4 regions of the Streptomyces sp. NPDC031265 genome follow, and region 4 is predicted to be linked to each of the others. Evidence: riboswitches for the same ligand, from Rfam matches in the RefSeq annotation. Region 4 holds a riboswitch; each other region holds the start of a gene.
The links. A riboswitch is a leader RNA that binds a small molecule or an ion and turns the genes downstream of it on or off. The one in region 4 is predicted to bind cyclic di-AMP.
Positions count from the first base shown of each region.

Region 1 (5,370 bases), on a different contig from region 4:
AGGCCAAGCGCGGCGGCGAGCTCGCCGCCGTCCAGGAGTTCGGCCCGGACCGCTCGCTCCTGGTGCGCGCGGGGCTGATCCTCGGCCCGTGGGAGAACATCGGGCGGCTGCCGTGGTGGCTGGGGCGCATGGCGCGCGGCGGCGAGGTGCTCGCGCCGGGGCCGCGCGATCTGCCGGTCCAGTTCATCGACGCCCGGGACCTGGCGGAGTGGATCGTGAGCGCGGCCGACTTCGGGCTCTGCGGCCCGTACAACCTGGTCTCCCCGCCGGACCACACCACCATGGGCGAGCTGCTTGAGGCATGCGTACGGGTCACCGGCGGCGGCGCGGAGCTGCGCTGGACGGACCCGGAGCCGATCCTGGCCGCCGGGGTCGAGCCCTGGAACCACCTGCCGGTGTGGATTCCGCCGGGCGAGCTGCACCGCACGATGCACGGCTCGAACGTGTGGAAGGCCGTGCTCTCGGGGCTGCGCTGCCGTCCCGTCGAGGAGACGGTCGCCGACACCTGGGCCTGGCTCGAATCGATCGGCGGCGAGGCTCCGCAGCGGCCGGACCGCCCCCGGGTCGGACTCGACCCGGAGACGGAGCGGAGGCTGCTGACGCAGCGGTGATTCGGCTGCGGGCCGTCTGTGGCCGGTCGCTCCCCCAAGTTCTCGGCTTCACTCGAACAGGGGGACCCCCGTCTCGGCGGAGCCGCACATGCCACAGCCCCGCGCCCCTATGGGGGCGCGGGGCCGCACCGCACTGAGGAAAGCTGCTCCGATACGGCGCTGATGATGCGTCAGAGGGGCAGCAGATCCGGGCGCTTGGGCTCCACGTGGTCGCCCGAGCTCTCGCCGCGCAGCCGTCGTCCGATCCACGGCACCAGGTGCTCGCGCGCCCAGTGGATGTCGTCGCGCCGCACGTCCAGGGTGTTGCGCGGCGGCAGCGGGGGCCACGCCTGGTCCGGGTCGGCGGGGATCTGCAGCCCGAGCACCTGCGCGGCGCGCAGCGCGACCCGGGTGTGCCCCTCCGGCGACAGATGCAGCCGGTCGCCGTCCCACGCCCGCCTGTCCTGAACGGACTTGAGCGACCACAGGTCGAGCACCGGGCACCCGTAGCGGTCCGCGATGGAGCGCACGTGCGCGGTGTACGTGGCGACCTTGCCCCGCAGATGCTTGAAGACCGGCACCCCGCGCGTGTCGAACCCGGTGGTCACCATGACCGTCGGGATCGCGCTCTTCAAGTCGGCCACGGCGCGCTCGAAGCGCTCGGCCACGTCGTCCGGGTCGCTGCCCGGCCGGATGATGTCGTTGCCCCCCGCGCAGAAGCTCACCAGGTCGGGCGCGAGCTCCTTGGCCCGCGGCACCTGCTCCTCGACGATCTGGTCGAGGAGCCTACCGCGGACCGCGAGATTGGCGTAGCGAAAGGCCCCCTCCGGTCGCTGGTCTGCCAGTAGCACGGCGAACCTGTCCGCCCAGCCGACGAACGCCCCGTCCGGGCCGGGGTCGCCGACGCCTTCCGTGAAGCTGTCGCCGAGCGCCGTGTACGACCCGAACGTACCGCTGCTGAATGATCTCGAATCGTCTGCCACGAGACCACATCTTTCCCTTATGGGTGTGACCTACGCGACCGTAAGGAGGGGTTGACGATGGGTGATATAGACCACCCGGTCAGTTTCCCGCAGCGGGAATACGCGCCAATTGCCGACGGGGCAACGGTCGTTAGAGGTTCGCGCCCTGCTGGCGGAGGTAGGCGAGCGGGTCGACGTCCGAGCCGTAGTCGGGCGTGGTACGGATCTCGAAGTGCAGGTGCGGGCCGGTGACGTTGCCGGTGGCGCCGGAGAGCCCGAGCTGCTGGCCCTCGGTCACGGTCTGCCCGGCCGAGACGGAGAACTGCGAGAGGTGGGCGTACTGGGAGTACATGCCGTCGGCGTGCCGGATGACGACCTGGTTGCCGTACGCGCCGCCCCAGCCGGCCGAGACGACCGTGCCCGCGCCGACGGCCTTCACCGTGGTGCCGGTGTCGGCCGCGAAGTCGACGCCCGTGTGGTAGCCGCTGGACCACATGGATCCGGCCATGCGGTACGGGGTGCCGATGCTCACGCTGTCGAGCGGCGCGCGGAAGCCGGAGGCGGAGCCCTGGTTCGCGGTGGCGGACGAGGAGGTGTCGGCGGCGGCGGCCGCCTTGGGGGCGGAGGCGGCCGGGGAGGACTTCGCCGTGCGGGGGGCGGACTTCTTCGTACCGGAGTCGTGCGAACCGCTCGCCTTGGCGGAGCCGTGCGACGCGCCGCCGCCCGGGACCTTGGCCCCGAGGGTGAGCTTCATGCCCGGGCGGATCAGCGCCGGGTCGGAGCCGACGACCTCGCGGTTGTCCTTGTAGAGCCGCTGCCAGCCGCCGAGCCGGTGGTCCTGGGCGATCTGCGACAGGCAGTCGCCGCTCTTGACCTTGTATGTGGCGGGCACGGCCTGCGGGGCGGCGGCCGGAGCGGCGATGAAGGTCCCGGCGGCGCGGACGGCCTGCTGGGGCGCGGTGGCGGGGGCGGCGGTCTTCACCGCGGCGTGCGCGCCGGTGGCGCCCAGCAGCGGGATGGCGAGCGCGGCGCCGCCCGTACCGGCGGCGACCATGCCCCGGGATATCGGGCTGGACTTGGGACGGCGGTGCTTACCCTTCGCGGGCATGGCGGATTCCTCTCCGGCGCCTGCGAGGTGAGCTGTCGGGTTCGGGCTGGAGCTGCCCGGCCGGGCACCGCGTGCGGTGTTCCGGCTTCACCCCGAGCCGTGCCGGAATTCCGGACGGCGCTTACCTGGGTCCCCCGCTCCTGCCACGCGTGGATGGGTGCGGATTCCGAGCGGTGGCAGGATTCGGCGGTCCACCCGGATTGCGGTGACCGTAAGCGAGCCCGGCGGGTCACGACAAGTACCCATTCGCCTTCGGCATTCCCGGCCGGGAATTCCTCCGGGAATTCTGGTCACCCTGCGTCGACGGGAATTCCCAACAGGCCCCGCCGGAACGGGGAATTCATTCGGGCCGCCACCACGGAACGTCACGGATATGACGCTGCTCACGGGCAACCTCCCCTTCCCGCCGGGGAGATGGACAGGAGCCACCAAATCGCCCAATCCGGGCTAAAGTTCTAGCCGATTCACCCCTTCCCGCCACCTATCGCCCCATTCTGTCCACTTTTGGTCAGTGCATCCCGATGGAGATCTTCGGCGTGCCAAGAGCGCGAATTCCTTATGCCGGGAGTTCGCCAAGCCGCCGGAAACGGAACACCGCCGCATCAAGATCGCCCCGCAGCCCGGTGTCCAGACCCCGGTGCAGCAATACCGCTCCCCTGTGTACGGCCCCGGTGTCGAGGCACCGATAGGCCGCCGCCGGGTCCAGACCGCGCAGCCGTACGGCCGGGGGACGCTCGCCGTAGCGCTGGGCCTGGAGGTGGGCGAGGACCACGGTGTCGTCGCCGCGCACGTACTGGACGGCGCTGAGCCCCCCGCGCGGCGGCCGCAGCCGGTACTGGGCCCCGAGCTGCACCACCGGCCGGATCGCCTTGTACAGCTCCACCCACCCGCGCGCCTCGGCCAGCTCGGCCTCGCTCCACCGGGTGAGGTCCCCGCCGATGCCGAGCACCCCGGCCATCGCGCTCCCGAAGCGGAAGCGCAGGCTGCTGCGGCGGCCGTTGAGCAGGGTGTTGGGGCTGTCGGTGACCCAGGCGGCCATCACCCGGGCCGGGTGCAGCTGGCTGAAGCCGTCCTGGATGGCGAGCCGGTCCAGCGGGTCGGTGTTGTCGGAGGTCCACACCTGGTCCGTACGGGAGAGGATGCCGAGGTCGATCCGGCCGCCGCCGCCCGAGCAGGACTCGAAGTCGACCGAGGGGTGCGCGGCCCGCAGCCGCTCCAACAGGCCGTACAGCGCCCGGACATGCTCGATCCAGAGCTTCTGCGGATACTCCTCGCCGGGCCAGCCCGCGTCGGTGAAGCAGCGGTTGAAGTCCCACTTCACATAGTCGACGGGCGCGCTCGAAAGGAGTCCGTCCAGCTGCTCCCAGAGGTACTCCTGGACGTCCGGGCGGGCCAGGTTGAGCACGAGCTGGTTGCGGAACTCGGTGCGCCGGCGTCCGCTCTGGTGCTGCACCCACTCCGGGTGCGCCCGGTACAGCGCACTGTCGGCGTTGACCATCTCCGGCTCGACCCAGATCCCGAACCGCATGCCCAGCGCGTGCACTTCGTCGGCCAGCGGCTTGAGGCCGCCGGGGAAGCGCTCGGGGTTGGGCGTCCAGTCGCCGAGCCCGGCCGCATCATGGGTGCGGTCCCCGAACCAGCCGTCGTCGATGACGAACAGCTCGACGCCCATCGCCGCCGCCCGGTGCGCCAGCGCCCGCTGCTGCGGCTCGGAGATGTCGAACCCGGTGGCCTCCCAGGAGTTGAAGAGCACCGGCCGCACCCGCTCGGCATCCGGGATCACCCGGGCCAGCTGCCAGGCGTGCCACTCCCGGCTGGCCCCGCCGAAGCCGTCCGGGCTCCACAGCCCGGCGAAGACCGGTGTGGTGTACGAATCGCCGGGCGCCAGGGACAGCAGCCCGGAGTCGTCGTACCCGGCGCCGCCGCTGATCTGCACCCGGCCGTCCGGCAGGTGCTGGACGGCGATGCGCCAGGACCCGGACCAGCCGAGCGCGCACCCGTACACCTCGCCGCTCTCCTCGGTGGCGGTGCCCTCGGCGTCCAGGGTGACCCAGGGCAGGTGCTGGTGGCCGGTGTGGCCGCGGCGGCTGCCGAGCACCTTGTCGCCCGGGGTGAGGTCGGCCCGTACGAGCCGGGACTCGGCCGCCCAGCGGCCGTGCAGCTGGCTGAGCCGCCAGCCGTCGCGCAGCGGCAGCGTCCACACGGCCGCGTCGGCCCGCAGCAGCTCCAGGTCCGGGTCACCGGCCGTGCCCTCGTGGGCGACGGTCGCCCAGCGCTCGACGACGTCGGCGTCGTCGCGCATCCGGTAGTGCAGGGTGAGCCCCAGGCGGTGCACGGCGTCGGCGAAGCGCAGCCGCAGTTCGTCGCCGTCGACCACGGCGTCCGCGAAGGTCCACTCGGTGCCGCGCACCCGAGGGGTCCGTACGGAGAGCGCGGGGCGCGCGAAACGGGGCCCGCCCTCCACCACGTACTCCTCCTGGCCATCCAGTGGTGACTCGAAGGGCCAGTAGGGCGGCAGGGGCTGGGCGGCCAGTGCCTCGGCGTCGGCGAGGGCCAGGCGCGGGCCCCAGTGGAGGTGCAGGAGTTCCCCGTGGTCCGTGAGGTGCAGCGCATAGCCGCTGGTGCGACCGGAGAGCAGCCACACCCGTCCGTCCGTAGTCTCGATCATCCCGACTCCCCAGTTCCGCACAGGTACGCACAGGCACGAACA
Region 1 covers NZ_JBVIHM010000024.1:98,816-104,185, forward strand. The annotation lists gene ACZ499_RS29950 (NAD-dependent epimerase/dehydratase family protein) at 1-611, shown strand, start outside; gene ACZ499_RS29955 (SGNH/GDSL hydrolase family protein) at 782-1,573, opposite strand; gene ACZ499_RS29960 (M23 family metallopeptidase) at 1,704-2,660, opposite strand; cyclic di-AMP (ydaO/yuaA leader) riboswitch at 2,665-2,830, opposite strand; gene ACZ499_RS29965 (alpha-galactosidase) at 3,217-5,328, opposite strand.
Region 1: another riboswitch for cyclic di-AMP. It lies ahead of ACZ499_RS29960 (M23 family metallopeptidase); the one in region 4 lies ahead of ACZ499_RS00070 (M23 family metallopeptidase).

Region 2 (5,370 bases), on a different contig from region 4:
GTATCTCCTCGAACTCATCCACCGCAAAAGGGAGAACCCGGGCGACGACCTCATCTCGGGCCTGATCCGCGCCAGCGACCACGGCGAGCACCTCACCGAGAACGAGGCCGCCGCGATGGCCTTCATCCTCCTGTTCGCCGGTTTCGAGACGACCGTGAACCTCATCGGCAACGGTGTGTACGCGCTGCTGCGCAACCCGGACCAGCGCGAGCGGCTGCAAGCCTCGCTCGCGGCCGGGGAGTCGGACCTGCTGGACACCGGCGTCGAGGAACTGCTGCGCTACGACGGGCCCGTGGAGCTCGCCACCTGGCGGTTCGCCACCCGGCCGCTGACGATCGGGGGTCAGGACATCGCGGCCGGCGACCCGGTGCTCGTCGTCCTCGCCTCCGCCGACCGTGACCCCGAGCGGTTCGGCGCCCCGGACACGCTCGACCTCGGCCGCCGCGACAACCAGCACCTCGGCTACGGCCACGGCATCCACTACTGCCTGGGCGCCCCGCTCGCCCGGCTGGAGGCGAAGACCGCGCTGGCGACCCTGTTGCGCCGCCTTCCTGACCTGCGGCTCGGGGCGGATCCTGCCGATTTGCGCTGGCGCGGCGGGCTCATCATGCGCGGACTGCGTACGCTTCCGGTCGAGTTCACGCCCACCCGAACTGACAGCCCGTCAAAACTGTGACTTTGGCGTTATCGCGGGTGCATCGACTTGTGACAAGCGTTCGAGTACGGCTACGTTCACCCCTCGACTCGGCAAACCAGGCTCAACGCCCGGCCCAGTAGTCACAGACGTAGTCACACGGAAGGCCACAGCATGCGCTCCGGGAACGGACGGCACCGCCGACCCCGCCAGGCTCCCGCACTCGTCGTCGCGGCGGGGGTGACCGGCTCGGCCCTCGCTCTTCCGCTCTTCGCCGCGAGCGGTGCGAGCGCCGCCACCGCGACCACGTGGGACCGCGTCGCGGAGTGCGAGAGCGGCGGCGCGTGGAGCGCCGACTTCGGCAACGGCCTGTACGGCGGCCTCCAGCTCTCCCAGGAGACCTGGGAGAGCTACGGCGGCACGGCGTACGCCTCGCGCCCCGACATGGCCAGCCGCGCGCAGCAGATAGCCGTCGCCGAGAAGGTGCTCGCGGCGAAGGGCCCCAAGGCCTTCACCAGCTGCTCGACGGTCTCCGGGCTCACCTCGGGCGGCGGTGCGCCGGCCGTCGACCCGGGCGCCACGCCCTCGCCGTACGTCCCCTCGGAGGAGGGGGCCGCGACCCCGGACGCCTCCACTCCGTCCGCGCCCGCGAAGACGACTCCGGCGCCCACGACGCCGTCCGGTCCGGCCTCCACCGCTCCCAAGCCGTCCACGACGTCCTCGGCGCCGTCCACGGGCGCGAGCGGGCGGCCCGGGTCCACGACGCCGTCCAGCCCGGCCACCGGCTCCACGGACTCCGCCTCCGGCGGCAAGCACCGCGGCACGCCGGACCCGGCCGAGGGTGGCACCCCCGCCACCACCGAGCCGGGCAATACGGAAAACAGTCATGAATCGGGGCGTCACGCCTCGCGAGGTGACGCCGACTCACGTGAGGCGGGCGACGCGCTCACCGGGGGTGGCGGCTACACCGTCCGCGTCGGCGACAACCTGTGGGACATCTCGCGCTCGCACAAGGTCGAGGGCGGCTGGGCAGCGCTCTACAAGGCGAACGAGAAGACGATCGGCTCCGACCCGGACCTCATCGTGCCCGGCCAGAGCCTTGATCTGAACCTGGCAAACACGGACAACCCGGCCACGCCCAAGGGGTAGTTCAGGGGCCTATGTCCACTTCTGTGCAAGTGAGACATGGGTCTCTTTCCGTCAACTGGCGTGTCCCGTCCGTCCGGTACGGGCGTTACGCCCCCGACCTGCGGAAACAGGGGTTGCGGAGGGGTACGTGGGGGCGATTTCTCCCCGATGTGCCCCTTTGAACATCAGGGGTTGGTGTGATTACGGTCGGAGCGCTCGTCACCACGGGCCCCTTCGACCGGGAACGCCGAATCCTGCCGCCGGTCGCGGGGAACAGTCGACGCTCGATGCGCCGTAGGCAGGAGCGGGGGACCCAAGGTAAGCGCCGGGCCCGGCCGTTGAAGGACGTACGCCATACGGCGGGACGTACGAGACGGCCGACAGGACCGGCTTGGGGTGAAGACGCGCCAGCACGGCGCGGCCGGGCCACTCACTCGCCCGAACCCGACAGCTCACCTCGCAGGCGTCGGTGAGGAGAACTCCATGCTGCTTTCCGGCAAGGGCAAGCACCGTCGCCCGTCCAAGGCCGTCCGCGTCGTCACGCTCGCCGGTGTCACCGGTGCGGCCGTCGCCGCCCCGCTGATGGCCGCGGGCTCCGCCTCCGCCGCCTCCGTCTCCACCTGGGACGCGGTCGCCCAGTGCGAGTCCGGCGGCAACTGGTCCATCAACACCGGCAACGGCTACTACGGCGGTCTGCAGTTCTCGCAGTCCTCCTGGGCCGCGGCGGGCGGCACCCAGTACGCCTCCCGCGCCGACCTGGCCACCAAGGGCCAGCAGATAGCCACCGCCGAGAAGCTGCTCGCGATGCAGGGGCCGGGCGCCTGGTCCTGCGCCGGTGCGGGCAACCTGACGTCCGGTGGCGCGTCCGCGAACGTGGACACGTCCGGCTCGTCCTCGAAGGCCGCCACCCCCAAGGCCGCCCCGGCCCCGAAGCGCGAGTCCGCGCCCGCCTCGCGCAGCGAGTCCCGCCCGGCCCCGGTCAAGACCGGCACCGGCGAGTACAAGGTGAAGGCCGGCGACACCCTCGGCTCCATCGCCGCCGCGCACGGCGTCAAGGGCGGCTGGCAGAAGCTGTTCGAGCTGAACAAGGACGTCGTGAAGGACGCGAACCTGATCTACGTGAACCAGCAGCTCCACCTGAGCTAGGCGCTCCGCTCGGGGGTGGGGGCTGCGTTGCGCGGCTGCGGGCCATCCGTGGCTGCTCGCGCAGTTCCCCGCGCCCCTTTTCGGCCCGGTGTTTGTCCGCGGATCGTCTGTGGCTGGTCGCGCAGTTCCCCGCGCCCCTGAAAGCGCCCCTGCGGGGCGATCCCTGCGGCGACCCCAACCCCCCCCCAGGGGCGCGGGGCTGTGACATTTTGCGGCTCCGCCGCGTGGGCGCGACCAGCCAGCCACGGTCCGCAGACGAACACCAGCCAGCCCCGCAGGGCCCCGCATTCCACCGCCCCCCGCCGGGACGGTTTTGTTTTGTTCGGGAACATTTTGCCCCCCGTTTCGTCCCACGGGCCGGTCGGTCGGCTGGTGGATGCCCCGGAGGCGGTTAGGCTCAGGGGTGCCGGACCGCGCGGCCCGGCGTATTCGCGTCACATCCCAGAAGGAGATGCTCGTGCCGTCCATCGACGTCGTCGTAGCCCGGGAAATCCTGGACTCCCGAGGCAACCCCACGGTCGAGGTCGAGGTCGGCCTCGACGACGGCAGCACCGGTCGTGCCGCCGTCCCGTCCGGCGCCTCCACGGGTGCCTTCGAAGCCATCGAGCTGCGTGACGGTGACCCCAACCGTTACCAGGGCAAGGGCGTCGAGAAGGCCGTCCTCGCCGTGATCGAGCAGATCGGCCCGGAGCTCGTCGGCTACGACGCCACCGAGCAGCGCCTGATCGACCAGGCGATGTTCGACCTGGACGCCACGGACAACAAGGGCTCGCTCGGCGCCAACGCCATCCTCGGCGTCTCGCTCGCCGTCGCGCACGCCGCCTCCGAGGCCAGCGACCTGCCGCTGTTCCGCTACCTGGGCGGCCCGAACGCGCACCTGCTGCCCGTTCCGATGATGAACATCCTCAACGGTGGGTCGCACGCCGACTCCAACGTCGACATCCAGGAGTTCATGATCGCCCCGATCGGCGCGGAGTCCTTCTCCGAGGCGCTGCGCTGGGGTGCCGAGGTCTACCACACCCTCAAGGCCGTCCTGAAGCGCAAGGGCCTGTCCACCGGCCTCGGCGACGAGGGCGGCTTCGCCCCGAACCTGGACTCCAACCGCGCCGCCCTGGACCTGATCCTGGAGGCCATCAAGGAGGCCGGTTACGCCCCGGGCAAGGACATCGCGCTCGCGCTCGACGTCGCCGCGTCCGAGTTCTACAAGGACGGCAAGTACGAGTTCGAGGGCAAGTCCCGCTCGGCCGCCGAGATGACCGAGTACTACGAGGAGCTCGTCTCCGCGTACCCGATGGTCTCCATCGAGGACCCGCTGTACGAGGACGACTGGGCCGGCTGGAAGACCCTCACCGACAAGCTGGGCTCCAAGGTCCAGATCGTCGGCGACGACCTCTTCGTCACCAACCCGGAGCGCCTGGCCCGCGGTATCGAGGAGGGCTCCGCGAACGCCCTGCTCGTCAAGGTCAACCAGATCGGTTCGCTGACCGAGACCCTGGACGCCGTCGAGATGGCCCAGCGCAACGGCTTCAAGTGCATGATGTCCCACCGCTCCGGCGAGACCGAGGACGTCACCATCGCCGACCTCGCCGTCGCGGTGAACTGCGGCCAGATCAAGACCGGCGCCCCGGCCCGCTCGGACCGCGTCGCCAAGTACAACCAGTTGCTGCGCATCGAGGAGATCCTCGACGACGCGGCGGTGTACGCGGGCCGCAGCGCCTTCCCGCGCTTCAAGGGCTGATCAGCCGACCGGCTGAGCAGTCCTGACATGGGCTGACCGCCCTGTCGTACGTACGTCCCCGGCCGCGGTCCCGTACCGTGTCCGGGGACGTTGTACGTACGTGAGGGGAGCGGGGCGACATGGCCAAGGGCAACCGGGACCGGTTCTCCACCGCGGCCCGGCTCAAGGGGCTCGGTGAGCAGACCGCGGCCCGGGTCTACCGCTCCCAGACCAAGCGCCAGGCGCGCCGCTCCCGACTCACCGGGCGCGCCGCCCTGCTCGCCCTGGTGATGTGCTCGCTGGTGGTGGCCCTCGCGTACCCGATGCGCCAGTACGTGTCGCAGCGCGGCGACATCGCCGAGCAGCGCCGCAAGGAGCAAGACGCGGCCGCGCAGGTCGAGCGGCTGCGCGACGAGAAGGCGCGGCTCCAGGACGACGCGTACATCAAGCGGCTGGCCCGTGAGCATCTGCACATGCAGTTTCCGGGCGAGACCGGCTACACCGTGACCGACCCGTCGGCCGCCAAGGGCCGCCGCGACGGCAAGGCCGCCACCGGCCGCCCCTGGCACCAGAACCTCTGGGACGGCGTGGACAAGGCCGACCGCCCCGGCAACTGACGCCGCCGGGCCCAGACAGCGACAGATCCAGACAGACAGAGACTGAGACAGAAACCGCGATGGAAACGCCCCCGCCCCAGACGCCCAGCACCGTGCCGACCGACGCGGACATCGCCGCCTTCCAGGAG
Region 2 covers NZ_JBVIHM010000039.1:28,633-34,002, forward strand. The annotation lists gene ACZ499_RS36245 (cytochrome P450 family protein) at 1-676, shown strand, start outside; gene ACZ499_RS36250 (transglycosylase family protein) at 809-1,783, shown strand; cyclic di-AMP (ydaO/yuaA leader) riboswitch at 2,043-2,243, shown strand; gene ACZ499_RS36255 (transglycosylase family protein) at 2,246-2,908, shown strand; gene eno (phosphopyruvate hydratase) at 3,360-4,646, shown strand; gene ACZ499_RS36265 (FtsB family cell division protein) at 4,766-5,242, shown strand; gene ACZ499_RS36270 (DUF501 domain-containing protein) at 5,302-5,370, shown strand, end outside.
Region 2: another riboswitch for cyclic di-AMP. It lies ahead of ACZ499_RS36255 (transglycosylase family protein); the one in region 4 lies ahead of ACZ499_RS00070 (M23 family metallopeptidase).

Region 3 (5,370 bases), on a different contig from region 4:
GGTCGCGATGAACTCGCCGCCCACCGTCGCCGCGAGCCCGACGCGGTCCACGTAGTCGTGATGGGTGAAGCGGTGCACGTCCTTCGCCGACAGCCGGGGGTAGGGCGCGAAGAAGCGGTAGTACTTGGACTCGTCCGACACCTGCTCGTAGAACGAGACGAGCCGCTCCGCGTCGTCGGTCGTGATGGGCCTGATCCGCGCGGTCCCCCCGTCGCGCAGCACGACGTCGGCCTCCCAGTGGGCCGGGTACGCGGGGTCCTGCGTCTTCTCCTGCGGAGCCTGCATACGGGCAGCCTACGGGTCGCGGGGCCGCTGCGGTCAGGTCAAGGTAGGGGGCAAGGTGGAGAGGGCGGCCAGGGCCGAAGGGCCGCCGGATCCGGGACCGACGTCGGCACGAGCACTGCGCAGGACATGAGAGACTGGTCTAGACAACCGTCAGAGATTTCGAAGGGCATCACCATGGCTGAGCGCCGCGTCAATGTCGGCTGGGCCGAGGGCCTGCACGCCCGCCCCGCTTCCATCTTCGTCCGCGCCGCCACGGCCTCCGGCGTCCCCGTGACGATCGCCAAGGCCGACGGCAACCCGGTCAACGCCGCCTCCATGCTCGCGGTGCTCGGCCTGGGTGCGCAGGGCGGCGAGGAGATCGTGCTGGCTTCCGAGGCGGAGGGCGCCGAGGCGGCCCTGGACCGTCTGGCGAAGCTGGTCGAGGCGGGCCTTGAGGAGCTCCCCGAGACCGTCTGACCGCACCCGGTCGGCCGAACCCGGCCCGGGCCGGCGCGTCACCGCACTTCGCGAAACGGAGCCGCGGACCCTGAATTCAGGGTCCGCGGCTCCTTTCGTTTTAAGCGAGTGGTACGGGTCGCGCGAACCTCTTACCCGCGCCGCTGATTTCCGGCGGCGATTTCGGGCAGCGCGGAAGAACCCCGCCGAATCACTCCCTTTGTATACGGCGACCCCGTTAAGCGCGGGCGCTCGCGGTGTTTACTGCATGTTGCGAAGTCCTCACGTCCACCGGGTGCCGCAGGCGATAGGCGGAAAACGCGCGGTCGGCGTGGTGGGCGGCCAGCGATCTGGCCCGCTCGGCGTTGCCGCGCGCCAGCGCGTCCACGATCGCCCCGTGCTCCGCCCAGCACTCGACGGGCAGCGCGGGCTGCTCCACCACGTACATCCAGGCGATCTTGTGCCGCAGCTGGGTGAGCAGCGAGATGAGGCCGGGACTGCCGGAGGCCTGGGCCAGCGTCTCGTGGAACCAGCCGCCCAGCGAGCGCAGATCCTCGCCCTGGGCCCGCCGGATGCGGTCCTGGCCCAGCCTGACCAGGCCGCGCAGCACCTTGAGATGGGCCTCGGTGCGCCGGGCGGCCGCCCGCGAGGCGGCCAGCGGCTCCAGCATCGCGCGCAGTTCGAGCAGGTCGGCGGCCTCCTGCTCGGTCGGCTCGGCGACACAGGCCCCGGCGTGCCGGCGCGTGGTGACGAACCCCTCGGACTCCAGCGTGCGCAGCGCCTCGCGGACCGGGACGCGCGAGACCCCGTACCGCCGGGCGAGCACTTCCTCGGTGAGCCGGCTGCCGCGCGCGAAGAGTCCCGCGACGATGTCGTCGCGGATTGCCGTGCATACCGATTGCGCTGGAATGCGCATGACCGAACCTCCGCCTTAATCCCCGCGAAACGCGGTCGATCGACGCCTGTTCGGTGACTCTATTCGAGCGGTTGTTAATTCCCGGTGACATGCCGTATGCAATGCATATCTTTTGGCCACGGACGGCTCCCGGCTCGCCCGACGGCGACGCCGAAGCCCCCGGCGCGGACGCCGGGGGCTTCGGTGGAGGTGCGGGGACGGCCGCGTCAGACGTTGACGCCGTGCGAGCGCAGATACGCGATCGGATCGATGTCCGAGCCGTACGACGGGCCCGTGCGGGCCTCGAAGTGGAGGTGCGGGCCGGTGGTGTTGCCGGTGTCGCCGGAGATGCCGATCTGCTGGCCCGGCTCGACGCGCTGGCCGACGGAGACGCCGATGGACGACAGGTGGCCGTACTGCGTGTACGTGCCGTCGTTCATGCGGATGACGATGTTGTTGCCGTAGGCACCGCCCCAGCCCGCCTCGACGACGGTGCCCAGGCCGACGGCGTGCACCGAGGTGCCCTCGCCCGCGTGGAAGTCGATGCCGGTGTGGCTGCCGGAGGACCAGATCGAGCCGCCGGTCTTGTAGCCGGTGGAGACGTAACTGCCGTCGATCGGGGCGACGAAGGAGTTGAGGCGCTTGCGCTCGGCCTCGCGGGCGGCGCGCTCCTTGGCGGCGCGCTCCTCCTTGGCCTTCGCCTCGGCCTTGCGCTTCGCCTCGGCGGCGGCGCGGGCCTTGTCGGCGGCGTGCTTCTGGGCGGCTGCCTGGGCGTCGATGCGGTCGGCGAGGGAGTCGCCGACCGCGATCGCCTGGGTGATGCCGGTGTCCTCGACGGAGGCCGCGGCGGGCGCCGAGGTCTCGGCGGCCAGGGCCGGGGAGGCGAGGGTGCCCACGACTCCGGCGGTGGCGAGAGTGGCGATGCCCGCTATGTTCGCGCTCTTGCGCGACATGGCGCTCGGACGACGGTGCTTCCCGGTGGCACGGGTGAACGCCATGAAGGGGCGGTGTCCTTTCCTTCCATCTCGCCTACCGGGTTAGCTGACGGGTTCGGAGCTGGAAGGTCTCCTACGGGCTCCTCCGCGGGCGGAGGCGTCCGATTCACCCCAGGGACTGAGTGGGTCCCCGGCTCCCCTGGCTCGCGCCAGTTGGGGACTCGGCGATCGCTGTCCGGTGCCGCGACTGCGACGGATGGTGACGGACAGCGCGACCGACGCTAGACGGCTGATCTTTCAATCACCAAACAGACACGTCTTTTTGTTGCACACGCCACATGACAGACAGGCAACCTCCCCAACAAATCGGACATACAGGAGGACCCCGGCGGCACATCGGCCACCGGGGTCCTCCTCCCGCGCACGCGTCCGCGCGCGCCGGTCCGCTCAATCAGCCCGCGACGACGGTGACTTCACCGATGCCGAGCGCCTTGACGGGCTCCTCGATCTGCGCCGCGTCCCCGACGAGGACGGTCACCAGACGGTCCACCGGGAAGGCGCTGACGACCGCCGCGGTGGCCTCCACGGTGCCCGTGTCGGCCAGCAGCGCGTACAACTGCGCCTGGAAGTCGTCCGGGAGGTGCTGCTCGACCTGGTCGGCCAGCGTCCCGGCGACGGCGGCCGCCGTCTCGTACTTGAGCGGGGCCACGCCCACCAGGTTCTGCACGGCGGTCTCCCGCTCGGCGTCCGTCAGCCCCTCGGCGGCGAGCTTGCGCAGCACCGTCCACAGGTCGTCGAGGGCCGGGCCGGTGTTGGGCGTGTCGACCGAGCCGCTGATGGCGAGCATGGCCGCGCCGGTGCCCTCCGCGCCGGAGCGCAGCACCTGACCGTACGCACGCACTCCGTACGTGTAGCCCTTCTCCTCGCGCAGGACGCGGTCCAGGCGGGAGGTGAGCGTGCCGCCCAGGCAGTACGTCCCGAGGACCTGGGCGGGCCAGACGCGGTCGTGGCGGTCCGGGCCGATCCGGCCGATCAGCAACTGCGTCTGGACGGCGCCGGGCCGGTCGACGATGACCACGCGGCCGGTGTCGTCGGCGGTGACCGGGGGCATCGGGCGCTCCTCGGCCGGGGTGCCGGTCCAGGCGCCCAGGGTGTCCGCCAGGATCGCGTCCAGGTCGGTGGCGCCCAGGTCGCCCACGATCACGGCGGTGGCCGCCGCCGGGCGTACGTACGCCTCGTAGAAGGCCCGCACCGCCCCCGTGTCGATCCGCGTGACGGTCTCCTCGGTGCCCTGGCGCGGGCGCGACATGCGCGCGGTGGCCGGGAAGAGCTCCCTGGAGAGCTGCTGGGCGGCGCGCCGGGCCGGGTTGGCCAGCTCGTGCGGGATCTCGTCCAGGCGGTTGCGGACCAGCCGGTCGACCTCCGCGTCGGCGAACGCGGGGGCGCGCAGCGCCTCCGCGAGCAGGCCGAGCGCCTTGGCCAGCCGGGAGACCGGCACCTCCAGGGAGACCCGCACGCCCGGGTGGTCCGCGTGCGCGTCCAGGGTGGCGCCGCAGCGCTCCAGGTCGGCGGCGAACTCCTCGGCGGAGCGCTTGTCGGTGCCCTCGGAGAACGCGCGCGCCATGATCGTGGCGACGCCGTCCAGGCCCGTCGGCTCGGCGTCCAGCGGGGCGGCGAGGAAGATCTCGACGGCCACGACCTGCTGGCCGGGGCGGTCGCAACGCAGCACGGTGAGCCCGTTGGGCAGGGTGGCGCGGCCGGGGGCGGGGAACGCCCAGGGACGCGCGGTGCCGGCGGCCGGCTGGGGATGGAACTGCATGGTCACGCCGGTCTCGCTCACTGCTCTGCTCCCTCTGCGTCGGCGTCGGCCGCGTCGTCTGCTTCGGCGGTGGTCGGCTCGTACACCAGCACCGCCCTGTTGTCCGGGCGCAGGGTGGCCCGGGCCGCGTCCCGCACCTCCTCGGCGGTGATGTCGAGCACCCGGTCGACGGCGGTCAGGGCGAGCTGGGGATCGCCGAACAGCACCGCGTACCTGCAGAGTTCGTCGGCTCGGCCGGCGACCGTGCCGAGCCGGTCCAGCCACTCGCGCTCCAGCTGGGCCTGGGCGCGCTCCATCTCCTCGGCCGTGGGGCCCTCTTCGGCGAACCGGGCCAGCTCGTCGTCGACGGCCGACTCGATGTCGGGGACCTCGACGCCGCCGGACGTCTTGACGTCCAGCCAGCCGAGCGAGGGAGCGCCGGCGAGGCGCAGCAGGCCGAACCCGGCCGCCACGGCGCTCTGGTCGTGGCGCACCAGACGGTTGTGGAGGCGGGAGGACTCGCCGCCGCCGAGGACGGTGAGCGCCAGGTCGGCGGCGTCGCACTCGCGCGTGCCGTCGTGCGGCAGCCGGTAGGCGGCCATCAGGGCGCGCGCGGGGACGTCCTCGTGGACGACCTCGCGCAGCTGCTCGCCGATCACGCCGGGCAGCTCGCCGTCGCGCGGCGGCTGCTTGCCGTCGTGGGTCGGGATCGAGCCGAAGTACTTCTCGATCCAGGCGAGCGTCAGCTCGGGGTCGATGTCGCCGACGACCGAGAGGACCGCGTTGTTCGGCGCGTAGTACGTACGGAAGAAGTTCCGCGCGTCCTCCAGCGTCGCCGCGTCCAGGTCGGCCATGGAGCCGATCGGCGTGTGGTGGTACGGGTGGCCCTCCGGGTAGGCCAGCGCGGTGAGCTTCTCGAACGCCGTGCCGTACGGCACGTTGTCGTACCGCTGGCGGCGCTCGTTCTTGACGACGTCGCGCTGGTTCTCCATGGACTCCTCGTCCAGTGCGGAGAGCAGCGA
Region 3 covers NZ_JBVIHM010000005.1:164,958-170,327, reverse strand. The annotation lists gene ACZ499_RS10925 (bifunctional acetate--CoA ligase family protein/GNAT family N-acetyltransferase) at 1-285, opposite strand, end outside; gene ACZ499_RS10920 (HPr family phosphocarrier protein) at 460-741, shown strand; gene ACZ499_RS10915 (GntR family transcriptional regulator) at 959-1,636, opposite strand; gene ACZ499_RS10910 (M23 family metallopeptidase) at 1,843-2,613, opposite strand; cyclic di-AMP (ydaO/yuaA leader) riboswitch at 2,627-2,787, opposite strand; gene ACZ499_RS10905 (M16 family metallopeptidase) at 3,002-4,369, opposite strand; gene ACZ499_RS10900 (M16 family metallopeptidase) at 4,387-5,370, opposite strand, start outside.
Region 3: another riboswitch for cyclic di-AMP. It lies ahead of ACZ499_RS10910 (M23 family metallopeptidase); the one in region 4 lies ahead of ACZ499_RS00070 (M23 family metallopeptidase).

Region 4 (5,370 bases):
TCGCGGCCCCGTTCTTCGGGCCGGCCGGCACCGCCGTCGCGGGCGCCTCGGCGGTCGGGGCGGTGCTGCTCACGGAGTATCTGCACGACGTCCCCAGCACGGGCGAGGCGGTCAGCGAGCTGTTCACCGTCACCACCGTCGGCGTTCTCGCCCTCTTCACCAACCGCATGCTGCGCCGCAGCGGCGAACGCCTCGCCTCGGCCCGGGTCATCGCGGAGACCGCCCAGCGCGCCGTGCTGCCGACGCCCGCCGAGCGCATCGGGGGCCTCCAGGTGGCCGCGCGGTACGAGGCGGCCCAGGCCGGCGCCTTCATCGGCGGGGACCTCTTCGCCGTCCAGGACACGCCGTACGGGGTGCGCCTGGTCGTCGGGGACGTGCGGGGCAAGGGCCTGGAGGCGGTGGAGGCGGTGGCCGTGGTCATCGGGGCGTTCCGGGAGGCGGCCGAGCAGGAGTCGACCCTGGAGGCCGTGGCCGGGCGCCTGGAGCGCGCGCTGACCCGGGAGGGCACCCGGCGCGACGGCCTGGACGCCGTCGAGGGGTTCACCACGGCCGTGCTCGCCGAGATCCCGCGCGGCGCCGGGGCCGTGCGGCTGGTGAACCGGGGCCACCCCGAGCCGCTGCTGCTCCACGCCGACGGGGCCCTGGACGCGCTCACCCCGTCCGACCCCGCGCTGCCGCTGGGGATGGCGGACCTGGGGGTGTGGCCGGACCGGGCGGACGCGTACCCCTTCCCGGCCGGGGCGACGCTGCTCTTCTACACCGACGGCCTCTCCGAGGCTCGCTCGGTGGAGCCGCCGGGGGTCTTCTACGACCCGCACGAGCGGCTGCGCGGCCGCATCTTCCCGGGGCCCGACGGGGTCCTGGACGCGCTGATCGACGATGTGCGCAGACATACGGGCGGGGGCGCGAACGACGACATGGCGCTGCTCGCGGTGGGGCGGCCGGGGGTGCGGCAGCCGGAGCGGCGGCGGACGATGCCCGTGGTGCCGTGACGTTGTGTAGCCGAACAACCCCCCTGTGCATAACAACTGACACACCGTCAACTGTTGTCCCCGACGATCAGGGGGAACTGCTTGGAATCCGGTCCCCCTGTCTATTAACGTTCGATAACGCAGCGCGGTCGTCCCAGCCGTCGCAGAGGCGGCACCGTGCGCACGCGCCGAATCCCGAAAGGGAACCGGGGAACCACCAACTTGGGGTGAATCGGGCACCTTTGTACCTTCGAAGAGGTGCCCGTAGGAGACCTTCCTGCTCCGAACCCGTCAGCTAACCCGGTAGGCGAGAAGGAAGGAAAGGAGCGCCCCCGTGGCGTCCAACGAGCCTGCCCTCGGCACCCAGCCGGTTCCCCCTGTCTCCCTGTACGGGACCGCGCCCGGTGACACCGAGGTGTGGGAGGAGTGGAACCCCACCGAGGAATCGGTCGCCTCCGTGCGCGGCCGGCACCGCGTCGCCAAGCAGCGCGGCGGGCTCGCCCGCAGCTCCACCGTCCTCGGCGTAGGCGTCATCGCGGCCGTCGGCGCGGGCGGCATGGCCAGCGCGCAGAGCAAGCCGCCGGTCTCCATATCCCTGCCCGACTCGGTCGCGGACAACCTCCCCGACGTCAAGTCCCTGCCGGGCGTGGGCACGCTGATCTCCGACATCGCGGGCGACGAGAAGCCCGACGCCTCCCCGGCCGCCCAGGCCGACAGAGCCGTCGCGAGCGCCCCCCTCACCATGGCGGGCGTCTCCCGGGCCGACGCCGAGCAGGGCGCCACCGGCGCCGGCGAGGCCCTGCGCGCCCGTATCCTCCAGCAGGCCGAGCAGCAGCAGAACGACGCCGAGGCCGAGGCGAAGGCGGTCGCCGAGAAGGCCGCGTCCCAGCAGGCGGCGGCCGAGGCGAAGGCCGCCCAGAGCGCCGCGGCGCAGAAGGCGGCGGCCGCGAAGAAGGCCGCCGAGGAGGCCGCCGCGAAGAAGGCGGAGGAGGAGCGCCTGGCCGAGCTCGCCAAGAGCTTCTCGCTCCCGGTCGCCTCGTACACGATCACCTCGACGTTCGGCGAGGCCGGCTCGATGTGGTCCTCCGGCCACCACACCGGCCTCGACTTCGCCGCTCCCACCGGCACCCCGCTCAAGGCGATACACGGCGGCACGGTCAAGTCGGCGGGCTGGTCCGGCTCGTACGGCTACCGCACGGTCATCGAGCTGGAGGACGGCTCGGAGCTCTGGTACTGCCACCAGTCCTCGATCGCGGTCAGCGCGGGCCAGAAGGTGACGACCGGCGAGACGATCGGCCGCGTCGGCGCCACCGGCAACGTGACGGGCCCGCATCTGCACCTGGAGGTGCACACCCCGGGCGGCACGGGCATCGACCCGATGGCGTGGCTGCAGTCGAAGGGCCTCAACCCGTAGGGCGTGCTCGCCGTGGGCGGAGGCGTGGGCGGAGGCGTGGGCGGATGCCCAGAAGGGGGCGCAGGTGGGGGCGCGGAATAGCCGCGCACCGCCCGCCCGTTCACCCTCTATGACCTCTCTGCGCCCCCTGGGCGCCTCCGACCTCTCCGTCTTCCCGCTCGCCCTCGGCGGCAACGTCTTCGGCTGGACCGCCGACGAGGCCGCGTCGTTCGCGGTGCTCGACGCGTACACCGAGGCGGGCGGCAACTTCGTGGACACGGCCGACACGTACTCGTCCTGGATCCCCGGCAACGAGGGCGGCGAGTCCGAGAAGATCATCGGCAAGTGGCTGGCGGCGCGCGGCAACCGCGCGGACGTCGTCGTCGCCACGAAGGTGGGCGCGCACCCCGGGTTCAAGGGGCTCGCGGCCCCCACCATCAAGGCAGCCGCCGAGGCCTCGCTGCGCCGGCTGGGCACCGACTACATCGACCTGTACTACACGCACTTCGACGACGAGTCCGTCCCGGTCGAGGAGATCGTCACCGCCCTCGACCAGCTGGTTCAGGACGGCAAGGTGCGCGCCGTCGCCGCCTCCAACATCTCCCCGGAGCGGCTCCGGGACTCGCTGGACTTCTCCGACCGCGAGGGCCTGGCCAAGTACGTCGCCCTCCAGCCGCACTACAACCTGGTCTCGCGCGGCACCTACGAGGGCCGCCTCCAGGACACCGCCGCCCGCTCGGGCCTGGCCGCGGTCCCCTACTTCTCGCTCGCCGCCGGGTTCCTCACCGGCAAGTACCGCCCGGGCCACAACGTGCAGAGCGCGCGGGCCGGGAGCGCCGCCAAGCACCTGGAGACCGACCGGGGCGCGAAGGTGCTGGCCGCGCTCGACCGCGTCGCGCAGGCGCACGGCGCCGAGCCCGCGAGCGTCGCGCTCGCCTGGCTCGCCGCCCAGCCGACCGTGGTCGCCCCGATCGCCTCGGCCCGTACGGTCGAGCAGCTGCCCGCGCTCCTCGCGGTCGCGGACCTGGAGCTCACGGACGCGGAGCTGAGCGAGCTCAAGACCGCCTCGGCGTAGCTCCCGGCGAGCCCGGGGCTTCCAGCGCTTCCAGCGCTTTCAGCGCAGATAGGGGTTGTACGGGGAGGACTGGTTGTACCCGTAAGGAGTCTGCTGTCCGTAAGGAGTCTGCTGTCCGTACGGCGCCTGGTGTCCGTACGGGTACGGCTGGGCCGGGATCCAGATGCGGCCCGCCGCGCCCGCCGCGTAGTGCAGCGCGGGCCCGGCCACCTCCCTGCGCTCCCACAGGTGGTGCAGCAGCTCCTGCTCGCGGGCCGTGAAGTCCGGGCCGGCCTGGGCGCGGCGGGCCCGGCGGCGCAGGAACGCGAGGGCCGTCGCGAACGCCTCGTACTCTGCGACCGTCCGCGCCGCCCGCCTGCCCCCGTAGGTGCGGTGCGCGAAGTCCCGGGCCATCGAGCGGGCCCGCATCGAGGAGAGCGCGAGCGGTTCGGCGGCGCCCAGCCAGCCCGCCGCCGCGTACGCGGGCAGCTCGGCCGCGACCGTGCGCAGCTCCCGCTGGCGGCTCCAGACCGCCAGCCAGGTGAGCAGGCCGAAGACGGGGACCATGAACGCGGCGTAGACGAGGTAGAAGCCGTACGTCCCGAACGACGACGAGCCGTTCCACAGCGCGTGCATCCCCATCGCGGACAGCAGGCCTAGCAGCGGCAGGCCGATGCGCCGCCAGCGGCGGCCCGGCGCCGCGAGCGCCGCCGCCCCGAAGCCGATGCCGGTGCACACCGTGAACAGCGGGTGCGCGAACGGCGACATCACGATCCGTACGAAGAACGTCGCCGCGGTCGTCGAGGAGAGGCCCGCGGTGTGGCTGACCTGGTCCTCGCCGAAGGCGTTGCCCAGATAGAGGATGTTCTCGGTGAAGGCGAAGCCGGTCGCGGTGAAGCCCGCGACGACGACGCCGTCGACTATCCCCTTGAAGTCCCTTCTTCGGAACAGGAAGAGCAGCAGCACGGCCGCCGCCTTGGCGCTCTCCTCGACGATGGGCGCGATGACGGTCGCACCGAGGTGGTCGGCGGAGGACGGGTCGGCGGTCGCGGTGGCTATCCACTTGGTCGCGAACGAGTTGGCGATGATCGCCACCAGCGCGGCGGCGCACGCGCCCCAGGCGAAGGCGAACAGCAGGTTGCGCCACGGGCCCGGATCCACCCGGTCGAGCCAGCGGAACGCGGTGCCGAGCAGCGGCACGGGCAGCACGGCCAGCGCGAGCCCCACCAGGAACCCCTCGGTGCCGGTCTGCTCCCGCACGATCGCGAGGATGACCAGACCGCACAGGGCGAGCAGGGTGATCAGCGCGCCGGCCCGGACGGCCTTGGAGCGCCAGAAGTCGCGCCGCGGCCGGTAGCGCCACTTGGCGCGCTCCGGCACGGCGTCGAACCGCGGCTCGGCGCCGCGCTCCGGGACGGGCTGGAGCGGGCCCGGCGGCTGGCGTTGCGGAAGCGACTCGGACGACACCAGACGACCCTAACGAGGGGTACGGACAATCCGCGACGGTGCGTGGGGTCGGCCGTCAGGCGGACGGCAGCTCGGCCACGCGGGTGAAGAGCAGGTCGTGCACCACATGGCCCTTGTCGAGGCCCTGTCCCTCGAAGCGCGTGAGTGGCCGGAACGCGGGCCTCGGCGCGTAGCCGCCGTCCGGCTGGGTGTTCTCGAACGCGGGGTGCGCGTCGAGCACCTCCAGCATCTGCTCGGCGTACGGCTCCCAGTCGGTGGCGCAGTGCAGTACGGCGCCGGGCTTGAGCCGGGGTGCGGCCAGCGTGAGGAAGTCGGGCTGGATGATGCGGCGCTTGTGGTGGCGCTTCTTGGGCCAGGGGTCCGGGAAGTAGACGCGCAGCCCGTCCAGCGAATCCGGCTCCAGCATCTCGCGCAGCAGGATGACCGCGTCGCCGTTGCCGACGCGGACGTTGGTGAGGCCGCCGCGCTCGGCGAGGCCGAGGAGG
Region 4 covers NZ_JBVIHM010000001.1:18,527-23,896, reverse strand. The annotation lists gene ACZ499_RS00075 (PP2C family protein-serine/threonine phosphatase) at 1-992, shown strand, start outside; cyclic di-AMP (ydaO/yuaA leader) riboswitch at 1,148-1,296, shown strand; gene ACZ499_RS00070 (M23 family metallopeptidase) at 1,306-2,385, shown strand; gene ACZ499_RS00065 (aldo/keto reductase) at 2,495-3,439, shown strand; gene ACZ499_RS00060 (PrsW family intramembrane metalloprotease) at 3,479-4,885, opposite strand; gene trmB (tRNA (guanosine(46)-N7)-methyltransferase TrmB) at 4,941-5,370, opposite strand, start outside.